Regions from separate parts of the Pseudoalteromonas sp. KS88 genome, predicted to be linked through region 2. Evidence: predicted binding sites of a transcription regulator. Region 2 holds the regulator's gene; each other region holds the start of a gene.
The links. The regulator sigma-54, encoded in region 2, starts transcription at its own class of promoters, with help from an activator protein. The targets are predictions, from matches to a motif close to GTTGGCACGNNNNTNGNNT.
Positions count from the first base shown of each region.

Region 1: the regulator sigma-54 is predicted to act here: its motif matches at 1,786-1,804, upstream of fliE (flagellar hook-basal body complex protein FliE).
Region 3: the regulator sigma-54 is predicted to act here: its motif matches at 1,910-1,928, upstream of C7Y70_RS01725 (BON domain-containing protein).
Region 4: the regulator sigma-54 is predicted to act here: its motif matches at 1,651-1,669, upstream of C7Y70_RS10070 (flagellar basal body rod protein FlgF).

Region 1 is NZ_PYHV01000016.1:63,920-67,313, reverse strand. It holds gene fliF (flagellar basal-body MS-ring/collar protein FliF) at 1-1,393, opposite strand, end outside; gene fliE (flagellar hook-basal body complex protein FliE) at 1,415-1,747, opposite strand; gene C7Y70_RS10295 (sigma-54 dependent transcriptional regulator) at 1,916-3,337, opposite strand; gene C7Y70_RS10290 (ATP-binding protein) at 3,334-3,394, opposite strand, start outside.
Region 2 is NZ_PYHV01000003.1:34,887-38,280, forward strand. It holds gene lptA (lipopolysaccharide transport periplasmic protein LptA) at 1-166, shown strand, start outside; gene lptB (LPS export ABC transporter ATP-binding protein) at 163-888, shown strand; gene C7Y70_RS01175 (RNA polymerase factor sigma-54) at 957-2,453, shown strand; gene hpf (ribosome hibernation promoting factor) at 2,483-2,770, shown strand; gene ptsN (PTS IIA-like nitrogen regulatory protein PtsN) at 2,775-3,227, shown strand; gene rapZ (RNase adapter RapZ) at 3,248-3,394, shown strand, end outside.
Region 3 is NZ_PYHV01000004.1:113,555-116,948, forward strand. It holds gene C7Y70_RS01715 (mechanosensitive ion channel domain-containing protein) at 1-793, shown strand, start outside; gene C7Y70_RS01720 (DUF1289 domain-containing protein) at 966-1,160, shown strand; gene C7Y70_RS01725 (BON domain-containing protein) at 1,542-1,871, opposite strand; gene C7Y70_RS01730 (S8 family serine peptidase) at 2,290-3,394, shown strand, end outside.
Region 4 is NZ_PYHV01000016.1:15,633-19,026, forward strand. It holds gene C7Y70_RS10060 (flagellar hook assembly protein FlgD) at 1-124, shown strand, start outside; gene flgE (flagellar hook protein FlgE) at 182-1,549, shown strand; gene C7Y70_RS10070 (flagellar basal body rod protein FlgF) at 1,707-2,471, shown strand; gene flgG (flagellar basal-body rod protein FlgG) at 2,493-3,281, shown strand; gene flgH (flagellar basal body L-ring protein FlgH) at 3,300-3,394, shown strand, end outside.

The DNA of each region.
Region 1 (3,394 bases), on a different contig from region 2:
GTACCACTTTCATAAACCAGCTTTGCTCCCAAAGTGGTATTTCTTCTGCAACAGCTAACTCTTCACGCACGAATGGCACGGTAACAACTTCAAGTGCATCACCTCGTTGCAAATCAAAACCCACACCACCTTGCAATAGGCGACGAATATTTGACAACGCTTCAACAGAACGTGGCACCATCGTTGTTTCGCCATTTTCACCTACTGTTGGTAAGTAATCGACTGCAACTGATACGCTAATTCTACGAATAACCCCAGTTTGCTGACGTTTATGAGAAATGGTGGTGTCTAACTCATAGTTACGAGTTGCTTCTTTATGGCTACTGCTTGGTGTAGTACCAGAGCCTGCACCGCCCTGCCCTGCAACTTCAGGGATGTTTGAATTAGTTGGCGGTTGATTTGTTAGCGCCCCTGGTATACCAACAGCTAGACCACCAATGTTGTTTTCTTCAAATGTGGTTTCGCTTCTAACAGCTGGTAAGTCTGGATTGAAACGTTTTTGCGTCTCCTCAACAGCACTAAAGTCCATGCTTAAATCTACTTGGGCAGTGTAATTACCCATACCAATCACAGGCATTAAAATACTGTCAATTTTTTGTAGGTATTCTTGTTCACGCTTACGTTCAATATCGTACTCTTTTCTTGAACGAGCAGCTAAAGAGCTTTGAGAGCCAGAATTCAACAAACGACCATTTTGATCAGTAACCGTAACACGAGATGGTGATAGCCCTTGAACAGCTGAAGCAATAATATCAACGATAGAATCAACTTCCTCACTATCAAGCATACGCCCACGTTTTAGGGTTAACACAACTGTTGCCGAAGGCTCTTTTTCACGACGAGCAAATACATTTTCTTTTGGAATGGCTAATAACACTTTAGCCCGAGTGACATTCTTTAACTCTTCAATAGTACGCGCTAATTGCTGCTCACGGCCATGCTTTAAACGTTCACGCTCTAAACGCTGGCTTACACCAAAACCCATATCTTGCATGATAATATCAGTACCTGATGCAGGTGCTTGGTCTAACCCTTCACGTGTCATGAGTAACTTTATATTTTGATACTCATCCTCTGCAACCGAAATTAGGTTGCCATCAAGTTCATATTCAATTTTTTGCGCGTCTAAAAAGTCAAGAGTTTGAATAAGCTCTTCAGTCGGCATTTTACCCAATGGGCGCATGTCAGGCTGACGCGCCCAGATAATGACAAAAATGGCGATGGCCAAGCAAATAGCTAATGCGATAATTAAGGTAACCTGGCGCAATACGTCAACACCATTTAATGCACTTAAATAGCCCGACTTTTGCTCTTGCTGATCGTCGTTATCAGTTTGGTTGATAGCACCACCGCCTGCTAATGCAAGGTCGGTTGATTGATTAGATTGCGCCACAATAATTCTCCACTACCCAGCTTAGACAGGCATGTTCATGATTTCTTTATAAGACTCAACAAGTTTATTACGAACTTGAACAGTAGCCTCAAACGCGACGGATGATTTTTGAGAAGCAATCATCACTTCAGCAAGCGATACACTTCTGTCGCCCATCTCTAAAGCTGTGACTTTTTCTTTCGCTTCTCGTTGATGATTGCTCACTGTGTCTAAGGCATTTGTTAACAAATCACCAAATTGTGCAGACGAAGTAGGTTGTGTTTGCGTTGGAATAGCATTATTTGAATTACTACGGCCAGCTTCAAGAGCCATAGACTGCATTTCTTGGAATAACGCACTATTTTGAATTTTCATAATTATCTCTGACGATGCACTTTACTAATAACTAGATAAAGCACAAACCATGCCAATAAAATAACAACTATATTTCAGTAAGTTAAGAGAGATTATTAAATGTCAGAGTTTTGACATGAAGACACTCAGCATGGCTGAGTGTCTTTTGAAATTGGTCAGAATAGACTTTTAAGCTGGTAGAGCAATACCTAAATCTCGCATTTGCGCCAACTTATAACGCAATGTTCTTGGGCTGATACCTAACGTTTCAGCCACATCTTTTCGCTTGCCTCGACACCGCGTTAACGTTTCTAAAATAATGCGATGCTCTTTATCCTTTAGTTCATCTTTGTAAGTACCTGAATCTAAACTAGGAAGCTCATCCATCATCTCATTATGCTGTACTTTAGCTGCAATTGTTGGGTTCGCTATATCATTAGGTGCTTGCGGTGCAACCGAGCTCGCACTTACACACGCACTAGGCGCTAAATTCTCGATGAATATAGCACTCTCATCAATAACGTCACCGTTTCTCAAGATTAATGCGCGTTGAATAACATTATCAAGCTCACGAACATTCCCTGGCCATTGATGCGACAGCAGCTTTTGCTGTGCGCTATCGCTAAGCTGAGCAATGGATTCTTTACTTTTCGCCAAATGGCGCTCAATTAAGTGCTTAGCTAATACCACTATATCACCCGGGCGTTCACACAACGGGCGCCACATCAGTGGAAACACATTGAGCCTGTAATATAAATCTTCTCTAAACTTATGCTCACTAACGGCATCTTTTAAGTCTCGGTTGCTGGTTGCCAGCACGCGAACGTTAAGCTTAATTGTTTTACGGCCACCTAATCGCTCTACTTCACGTTCTTGCAATACACGTAGTAATTTGGCTTGTAAACTTAAATCCATCTCGGTGATTTCATCGAGCAAGATTGTACCGCCCTGTGCTTGCTCGAACTTACCTGGGCACGCTTGAATCGCTCCCGTAAAGGCACCCTTTTCATAGCCAAAGAGAGTGGCTTCGAGCATGTTTTCAGGTATAGCAGCACAATTAATTGCAACAAATGGCTCGTTTGAACGTGCTGATTTATCATGAATAAATCGCGCAAGCACTTCTTTACCGGAACCACTTGGGCCCAACACCATTACGCTGGCATCAGATTTGGCGACCTTTGCCGCAAGCTCAAGCAATTGAATACTTGATGGATCAGCAACAATGGGACCATCTGTTTCTTTTTCGGGCTCTGGTAAGTAACGACTCACCATATTTAATAATACTTCTGGCGCAAATGGTTTCGCCATGTAGTCGATTGCCCCTAGGCGCATTGCCTCAACGGCATCATCAATAGTGGCGTATGCTGTCATCATCAGCACTGGTAAATCAGGGTGATTTAAATTAATGCTACGTAATAAATCAAGCCCACTCATCGCGCCCATTTGTACATCACTCACCACCAAAGAAAAGCTGTCTTTTTTTAACAGCAGCATGGCTTGCTCTGCACTATTGGCCGCAACACAGGCAATACCTGACATCTCTAAAGTATCGATTAATGCTTCACGAAGACCTGCGTCATCTTCAACAACTAAAATAGTGTTATTACTCATAATGCCTCCACCGCTTTAGATTCAGTACAAATAGGCAGTAATATGCTAAAACATGCC
Region 2 (3,394 bases):
TGCCCAGGTTACTCAAGCAGGTCAAAAGATTAATGCTAAAAGCATCTCTTACGACATGGAACAGCAACTAATTAGTGCGCAAAAAGATGAAGACTCAGATGACCGCGTGCATACTATTTTAGTGCCCATCGAAAATAAAAAAGCAAAGTCAAAAGGCCAGCCATGAGTACATTAAAAGCTGAATTTTTAGCTAAGAGCTATAAAGGCCGCCAAGTTGTAAAGAGTGTCGGATTAGAAGTAAGTGCAGGAAGCATTGTCGGTTTACTAGGCCCAAATGGTGCAGGTAAAACGACCACTTTTTATATGATTGTTGGCTTAGTACCGAGCGACAAAGGCAAAATAAGCATTGATGATAACGATATTACATTACTGCCCATGCATAGCCGTGCGCGATTAGGTATTGGTTACTTACCGCAAGAGTCATCTATTTTCCGTAAATTAACGGTTTATCAAAACTTGATGGCGATATTAGAAACACGAAACGATTTAAATAAGCAAGGCCGAGAACAAGCACTTGATGGCCTGCTGGATGAATTTAGCATACAACACATACGCGATAGCCAAGGTATGGCGTTATCAGGTGGTGAGCGCCGCAGAGTTGAAATTGCTCGCGCATTAGCCGCAAACCCCAAGTTTATTCTATTAGATGAGCCTTTTGCTGGTGTTGATCCAATTTCAGTGTTAGATATAAAGAAGATAATTGAACACCTAAAAAACCGAGGCATCGGGGTGTTGATTACAGACCATAATGTACGAGAAACCCTTGATGTTTGTGAAAAAGCCTACATTGTTTCTCATGGTGAGTTAATTGCTTCAGGAACTCCTGAACATGTGCTTGCCGACCAAACAGTACGCGATGTTTATCTGGGTGAGCAATTTAGGCTATAAACCAACATTCAGCTAACTATCTGCTAAACTTAATTTTGATTACATATTAAAAGGATTGTTAAAGATAAATGAGGCAATCACTCCAGCTGCGCATGGGCCAGCAATTGACAATGACACCTCAGTTACAACAAGCTATTCGTTTGTTGCAACTCAGTACATTGGATCTCCAACAAGAAATTCAAGAAGCGCTCGATAGTAATCCTTTACTTGAAGTTGAGGAACATGAGTTTAGTGATGAAACTGCAGGCAAAAATGAGCAAAAGCAAGACACCGATGAAGTAACTGTCAGTGCATCTGCTGATGAAACGCCAAGTGAATACGAACAAGAAAGTAGTGAAGCACTCAATAAAGAAACTGTCAGTGACGAAATGGCAATGGATGTGACATGGGATGAGTATATGAGCGCTGCTCCTTCTAGCTCATCAGGACCCATGCCTGAAGATGAGTCTATTTACCAAGGTGCTTCCACTGAAACCCTGCATGAATACATCATGTGGCAACTACAATTAACGCCATTTAGCCCGACCGACGAAGCCATCGCCATTGCTATTGTAGAAGCGATTGATGAATCGGGTATTTTAACATTGAGCTGCGAAGATATTGTAGAAAGTCTAAATAAAGATAATAACGAAGAAGAAATAGAACTTGATGAAGTCCAAGCTGTTTTAAAGCGCATCCAATTATTTGATCCAATAGGGATTGCCGCACGCAGCTTACAAGAGTGTTTATGTATACAACTGAATCAATTTGACCCTGCAACGCCATGGCTTGCAGAGACTAAAATGATTTTAACCGAGCATATCGATCTTTTGGCAAGTCGTGACTATCGCACTTTAATGAAAAAGACTAAGCTTAAAGAAGATGAGCTAAAAGAAGTCATGACACTGATACACAGCTTAAACCCTAAGCCAGCAGATACCATTGTTCGCGAAGAGTCTGAGTATGTTATCCCTGATGTTTCAGTGAAAAAAGTTAAAGGGCGCTGGATGGTGGAATTAAATCCAGACAGCATGCCTAAAATTAGAGTGAACAGCCAGTATGCCGCCATGTCTCGCTCAGTAAAATCGAGCAGTGACAGTCAGTTTATTCGTTCGCATCTGCAAGAAGCAAAATGGTTTATTAAAAGCTTAGAAAGCCGTAATGAGACATTACTCAAAGTAACTAACTGTATAGTAAAACAACAGCAAGGTTTTTTTGAACACGGCCCCGAAGCTATGCGCCCAATGGTACTTAATGACGTAGCTGAAATGGTAGAAATGCATGAGTCAACGATCTCACGCGTAACAACTCAAAAGTATATGCATACTCCACGGGGTATTTTTGAGTTGAAGTACTTTTTCTCCAGTCACGTAAGTACTGAAAATGGCGGCGAATGCTCTTCTACAGCTATTCGCGCATTAATCAAAAAGTTAATTAGCGCAGAAAACTCAGCGAAACCATTGAGTGATAGTAAAATTGCAGATATATTGGCTGAGCAAGGTATCAAAGTAGCTAGACGCACCATTGCAAAATATCGTGAGTCACTAGCTATTCCACCGTCAAATCAAAGAAAGAGTTTGATTTAAGGCGTAAAAAACAAAGAAGGAAAATGCTTATGCAAATTAACTTAACTGGTCGCCACGTAGAAATTACCGATTCACTTAGAGACTATGTACATAATAAGTTTGCGAAGCTTGAAAGGCACTTTGATAGTATTAATAATGTACATGTGATTCTTGACGTAGAAAAATTAAGTCAAAAAGCAGAAGCCACAATACATGTTAGCGGTGCTGATTTGTTTGCTTCAACTGAACATCAAGATATGTATGCTGCGATTGACGGGCTAATTGATAAATTAGACCGCCAAGTAATAAAACACAAAGAGAAGCACGCTCGACACTAATACTATGAAATTAAGTTCACTTACTTCTGAGGACTGCAGTAAAGCTGCGGTCCTTTTTAATAGCAAAAAACGAATTCTAGAATTTATTAGCCAATTGGCTCATGAAAAGCTTCCTCACCTCACACAGCAAGAGATCCTTAACGCATTATTAAACCGGGAAAAGCTTGGTAGCACAGGCATTGGTCGAGGTATTGCTATACCACATGGTCGCATGAGTGGCGCGCAATCTCCACTAGCACTAATCTTAGTGAGTGAAACCCCTATTAGCTTTGATGCAATTGATAATCGTCCTGTCGATATTTTTGTGGCACTGATCGTACCTGATGGAGATTGCCAACTTCATTTAAAGACGTTAGCAACAATTGCTGATAAACTTAACGATAAAGAGTTTTGTAAACAACTACGTAGCGCAAAAACAGATCACGATTTGTATCAAGTTATTGTTGAGCATTCATAAGAAAGTGAAGGAGAGGTTACATGGAATTGATTATTATCAGTGGACGGTCTGGTTCAGGTAAGTCCGTCGCGCTTCGCGTGCTTGAAGATCTTGGCTATTACTGTGTTGATAATATTCCGGTCAATTTGCTCCCTTCCTTAGTACGAAGTGTGTCAGAAAATTACGAT
Region 3 (3,394 bases), on a different contig from region 2:
TATTCTTTTTTCTATTTTGGCCCGCTTTTTGGGGTCTATGATACGTAATATATTACGTCGCTCATTGGACTCAAATCAAATAGCAGATTTAATGGCCTCTATTTTTAAGATGATTATCTTGTGCGTAGGTTTGTTTGTTGCGCTGGATTTTGTTGGGCTCAAAGGCACGGTTACGTCTTTACTTGCAGGTGCCGGTATTGTTGGCTTAGCTATTGGTTTTGCGTTCCAAGATATGACAGAAAACCTGATTGCAGGTATTGCAATGGGGATACGTAAGCCCTTTAAAACAGGGGATGTAATTAAGACAGATGATGTGTTTGGCACAGTAAAAGCAATTAACTTACGTAACACCTTAGTTGAGAATTTTTACGGGCAATTAAATTTAGTGCCTAACAAAATATTGTTTCGCAACGTTTTACGTAATTACAGCACGTTGGGGGTTAGGCGTATTGAGGTACCTGTTGGGATTTCATACGGTGATGACCCAGAACACGCTGCTGAAGTTATTGTTAAAAAAATTAACGAGTTCGACTTTGTAATAAAACAAGAGGAAACTGCAGTCTACGCATCTGGATTCGGTGATAGCAGTGTAAATTTACTGGTATGGTTTTGGATTAATTACCCTGGTGAGGCTGATTTCATGACAGTTAGACACAAAGCAATTGTCGCTGTGAAACAAGCATTAGCAGAGGCTGATATAAGTATTCCATTCCCAATTCGAACTTTGGACTTTGGTATTAAAGGGGGTGAAAAGCTTGATGCAATGATCAGCGATAAACAAAAGGATGATTAATACCCCAAAGAGCTAACTGCAATGTAAAAACGCGTGTTATTTAACACGCGTTTTTTGTATTTTTTACGAGTAAGTAAGACTAATTTACACAGCATTAAAAAGCCGTACTTTGAGTGGCAGCTTTATAAAAGCTATCTACATTTAAAGTAACCTCCTTTGATATGAAATATAAATGGTTAAAAGACTCCTAGATGAGCCTGGCACTCCTTGTATCAGGCGCTGCTGCCTTGATGCTGATGATACGTGCATAGGTTGCTTTAGAACGCTCGAAGAAATACTTAGTTGGCGAAGTTTAAGTGAAGCCCAAAAGAAGCAAGTAATGGCAGAGTGCGAGGTTCGTAAAGTAAAGCGAAAGAAGTGTGACTGAGAGAATACCCAAGCCATCTCAAGATGTGAGTGTCAGTTGGAATTAAAAGTGACTTAGGCAAGGCATTAATTGCATGGAGTCGTGGTTCTATTGTTTAAGTTAATAACGCAGTATAAGTCGCTTTTAAACCAACCCTTTGGACGTTCCACAGGCATTTACTGTCATCGTTGTTAGCTCTAAAAAGGGACTGCCATTGTTATGCAAAGTAGCACCTTGATATTAAGCCCCTTGAAACGCTGAATTCTGCATTTTGAGGTGGCTTGGTTATATTGCCATAAAAAAGGTGAATAAATTCAAAGTTTGGTGATACTTATGCAATGGAGGATATAAAAAAGAGCGCCAATGGCGCTCTGAAGGGGAGGGTGCGTAATAAGTTATGTATTATTGAGTCGCTTTTATTTTAATTTTATTTTCGATAATTTTGATGCCTTGGGTGTTTTCTAAAAACTTTTGTGCAAGGGCGCGTTCAAAGCCCGTTCTTGCAAAACCGTTCAATTCAATTTTATCTTTTGAGATAACGACGTTTAACTGAGATAAGTGTAAGTTAGGGTTGGTGCTCAATTTATTAACAGCGAGTTGTTGTAATGTTGGTTGCGTGGTTGCACTGCTGATCATAATGTTGCTAGGTGCTGCCATTACTTGTGTGGTGCAAGCGAGTAAAAAAATACAACAAAATGATATAAGTGATACTGTTAATTTAAAGCGGTTCATAATTCCCTCAATTTATCTAGCCAGTCTTAGTTCATGTTATCCAAATTCCATACCAATCTTAAGTTGTTGAAAGTAAATGGTTTATCTTTTTGCTTTTATTGGTGTACGTATTTTTTACACTTCATTGAGTAAAATGGGGAGTTTTCTACACGCTAAGGTTAAAAATTCACGCAAGTAAATTTAACTTTTTATTTACATTGTTTTTGAGTATTGATTCTGATATTTAACCGATTGAAAAATAAAAGGTTAAAGTATAACTCTTTGTTTTTAATTGGAAGGTTTGAGCTCTGTAAAATCACTTAATTGAACGTCTAATAAAGAAATGGCGTTGACAGCGTTGTCTTTGCGTGTTTCCATAAAAGGGTTGTGAATTAAATGTTAATTCACAACCTTAAATTTAACATCCAAGGAATTTAAAATGAGCGTGTCTAAACTACCTACCTTTAAGATCTCTGCTTTAGCAAGTGCGATTTTACTATCTACAGCCCCGGCAGCAATGGCGGAGCAAATTGAGTCAGAGCGATTTATTGTACATTTGTCAGAAAAAACAACAGCAGTTCACACAACATTTGCCCGCAGTCAAGCGCAGGTGAACGACATGAAACGCAGTTTGATGAATAACATTGCTACAGATGTAAATGTAGAAGTTGTTCAAGCACTACCTGACATTAATGCTATGGCCGTGGTATTAACAGCTGAGCAAAAATCACGTTTAGAGCAAAGTGCCGATGTAGTGAATATCGAAGTTGACCCTAAGCGCTATTTAATGGCTGAATCGACACCTTATGGAATTACCATGGTGCAAGCAAAACAGCTTTCTGACAACCTTACGGGGAACCAGAAAGTTTGTATTATGGATACTGGTTACACGTTAAACCATCCTGATTTACCTAACACCGGTGTGACAGGCAGTGACGGCTATGGCGCTAACAACACAGGTAATTGGTTTAACGATGGTAATGGCCATGGTACTCACGTTGCAGGCACTATCGCTGCATTGGGAGGCAATGGTCAAGGTGTGATCGGAGTTAACTCATCGGGTCAACTAGGGTTGCATATCGTTAAAGTGTTTAACGATCAAGGTCGCTGGGCATATGGCTCAGATCTTGTTGCTGCAATTGGTCAATGCCAAAGTGCAGGCGCAACTGTAACCAGCATGAGTTTAGGTGGTCCTCAGTCATCTAATGCTGAGCGCCAAGCTTTTGCCAGCAGTTATGCCCAAGGGATGTTGCACATAGCTGCAGCGGGTAATGATGCCAATAGTTCACTAAGTTACCCAGCATCGTACAATGAGGTTGTGTCGGTGGCTGCAGTAGATCGCAATGGTACTAAAGCGTCTTTCTCACAATATAACGCACAAGTTGAAATAGCAGCACCGGGTGTGGGCACTAACTCAACGTGGAACAATGGCGGGTATAAAAGTATTAGTGGTACGTCAATGGCAACCCCTCATGTATCGGGTGTTGCAGCATTAGTGTGGAGCCACTTCCCACAGTGTTCTAATCAACAAATTCGTGATGCAT
Region 4 (3,394 bases), on a different contig from region 2:
CACGAGTTTACCCATTGCAACTTTCAAAAATATTGAAAGCGTAAATGTTAATGGTGCCAATGGGATCATTATTAATACTAAAGAAGGTGCGGTTAGGCTAACTGATGTAGCAGAAATCGCGTAAAAATTAATTATTAGTTAGCCTTCTTTCGGCTACACATTCATAAATTAGAGGTGAATTATGAGCTTCAATATTGCACTTACAGGCATTGCAGCCGCTCAAAAAGATTTGGACGTAACAGCAAATAACATTGCTAACGTTAACACAACTGGTTTTAAAGAGTCGCGCGCTGAATTTGCAGATGTGTATGCATCATCTGTATTTAGTTCGGGTAAAACAAAAAATGGTGATGGTGTTCAAACCACTATGGTTGCGCAACAATTTCACCAAGGGTCACTTAAGTTTACTCAAAACTCGCTTGATTTAGCGATTACAGGTGAAGGTTACTTTGCCATGAGTGAAGACTTAGGCGCACAGGATTTTACTTACACTCGTGCGGGTGCATTTAAGTTAAACCAAGATAACTTTATCGTTGATGCTAAAGGTAACTTTTTGCAGGGGTTCCCTGTTAATGAATCAACGGGTGACACGACGTCGGTAAGTTTAAGTACGTCTTCTGCACTACAGATCCCAGATTCGTCAGGTTCACCTCGTGCAACAACAAACGTTTACAGCTCATTTAATCTAGACTCGCGTTCAACTGCGCCATCAATTACGACTTTTGACCCTACGGTGAGTGCATCATACAACAGCTCAACATCAACAACAGTATTTGATTCACTTGGTGAGCCGCATGTATTGCAGTTTTTCTTTGTGAAAACCGATGCCGCTGTGACAGGTAACGAAAATGAGTGGCAAGTTCATGCAACACTCGATGAGAAAGTGTTTAATCCAGCAGGTGCTGAAGAAACAGCCCCTCCATATACACCAATTTCTACCTTTCAATTTGATGCCAGCGGTTTACCATTAAACACAGACGGTACACCTAATACAGATACTACTTTCAATCCGATAGCGATCCCTGGCGGCGGTGGCGGTGTAGCGGGTTTATCAGATTTATTGACGAACGGTGCTAGTTTCCCTGATGACGTTGAAGTAAATTGGCGTGATGAAGCGGGTACTGCGAATAAAATCCCTACCCAGTATGCGAGTAACTTTGAAGTGAAAGCGCTTGACCAAGATGGTGCGACAGTTGGGCGCTTGGCAGGTATTGATATTGGTACAGATGGTAAGGTTGTTGCGTCATACAGTAATGGTGACACTTCTTTCTTAGGCCAAGTGGCTATGGTTCGTTTTTCTAACTCACAAGGTTTAGCACAAGTGGGTGACACGGCATGGAAGAAAAGTTTAACGTCAGGTGAGCCAATTGCTGGTGAGCCAGGTTCAGGTACGTTAGGTTCAATTAATTCATCAGCGCTAGAGCAATCAAATGTGAATTTGACTAATGAACTGGTAGATCTAATTAGTGCTCAGCGTAACTTCCAGGCAAATTCACGTGCACTAGAGGTTAACTCTACACTACAACAAAATATCTTGCAGATTCGTTAATAGCTTAGCGCTTTACTGCATTGCAATAATCCGACACCGAGGCTGCCCTTTATGGCAGCCTTTTTTGTATCTTAGATTTAATAAAGGTGGTGTCAAATTATTGTGGCACTTATTTTGCATTTATACTTAATATAGATTTTTATCGCGAGTCGATGTTATGGATAAGATGGTTTACATTGCAGCGTCAGGGGCTAAGCAGAGTATGCGGGGCCTTGCGCTCAAAGCAAATAACTTAGCAAATGCTAACACCACAGGCTTTAAGGCCGACTTTGCACAAGCAAGGTCAATGCAAGCATTTGGTGAAGGCCTCCCTACACGTGTGTTTTCTATGCAAGAACGACCAGGTTCTAACATGACTTCGGGCGGCGTTGTTGAAACTGGCCGAGACCTTGATATTGCATTTAGTGATAAAGGTTGGTTAACCGTTCAAGATGCTTCAGGCAATGAAGCTTACACTAAAGTGGGGACGTTAAATATCACTCCAGATGGTGCGTTAGTAACGAGTCACGGACGCCAAGTAGTTGGCGCCGGTGGTCCCATTATTTTGCCATTGCCAGTGGAAAAGGTGGAGTTTAGTGATGATGGCTCAATTCAAGTAAGGCCCCAAGGGGCGCCGGCAAACTTTTTAGAGGTGGTTGATCGTCTAAAAGTTATTGAAGCTAATAACAGCCAGCTAGAAAAAGGCAATGACGGTCTATTTAGACCAAAGCAAGATAAATTAGTTGATGACCTATGTGGATTTTGTGAAATATCGCAAAACGTCAAAGTTATGAGTGGCACGTTAGAAATGTCTAATGTGAATCCAGTGCATGAAATGGTCGATATGATAAGCCATCAACGCCAATTTGAATTACAACTTAAGTTAATGAAAACAGCAGAAGAAATTGACGAACGTCATACCCAGTTGCTGCGCATTGTTTAACCTAATTGAGAGGACATTAGTATGAATCCTGCATTGTGGATCAGTAAAACGGGCTTAGATGCCCAACAAACCGATATATCGGTGATCTCAAATAACTTAGCCAATGCCAGTACCATAGGGTACAAAAAAAGCCGTGCAGTATTTGAAGATTTACTTTATCAAAATATAAACCAACCTGGTGGGCGTTCATCGCAAGATACCGAAATGCCATCTGGCTTAATGCTTGGTGCCGGTGCAAAAGTTGTCGCAAACCAAAAGAACTTTTCTCAAGGTAACATGCTTACTACTGAAAACTCATTGGATTGGATGATCTCAGGCCCTGGGTTTTTCGAAGTGCTTCAGCCTGACGGAAATATTGCTTATTCTCGTAATGGCCAATTTACCACCGATGAAGATGGTCGAATTGTTACAGCAGGTGCTGGTTTCCCTGTGCAACCAGAAATGAACGTACCTGACGATGCACAATCAATTACGGTGTCACAAGATGGTGAAGTCTCAGTTAGTATCGCAGGCCAACCAGATAATGTGGTTATAGGTCAGTTGACAATCAGTGACTTTATTAATCCATCAGGCCTTGAGCCAGTTGGGCAAAACCTTTACACCGAAACGGCTGTTAGTGGCGCACCAGTTCAAGGTAACCCTGGCATTGATGGATTAGGCGCAATTGTACAAGGTTCACTTGAAACATCGAATGTTAACGTGACAGAAGAGCTGGTGAACTTAATTGAAACACAGCGTATTTATGAAATGAATTCAAAAGTGATTTCAGCGGTTGATGAAATGCTTAGCTATGTTAACCAACAGCTTTAAAGTGTAAGGGGTTATGTGATGCGTACTTTTATTATTGCCTTAAGTGGTGCATGTTTATTGAGTGGTTGTGTAACGACACAAAATACCCATGTGGTTCAAGACGATCCTTACTA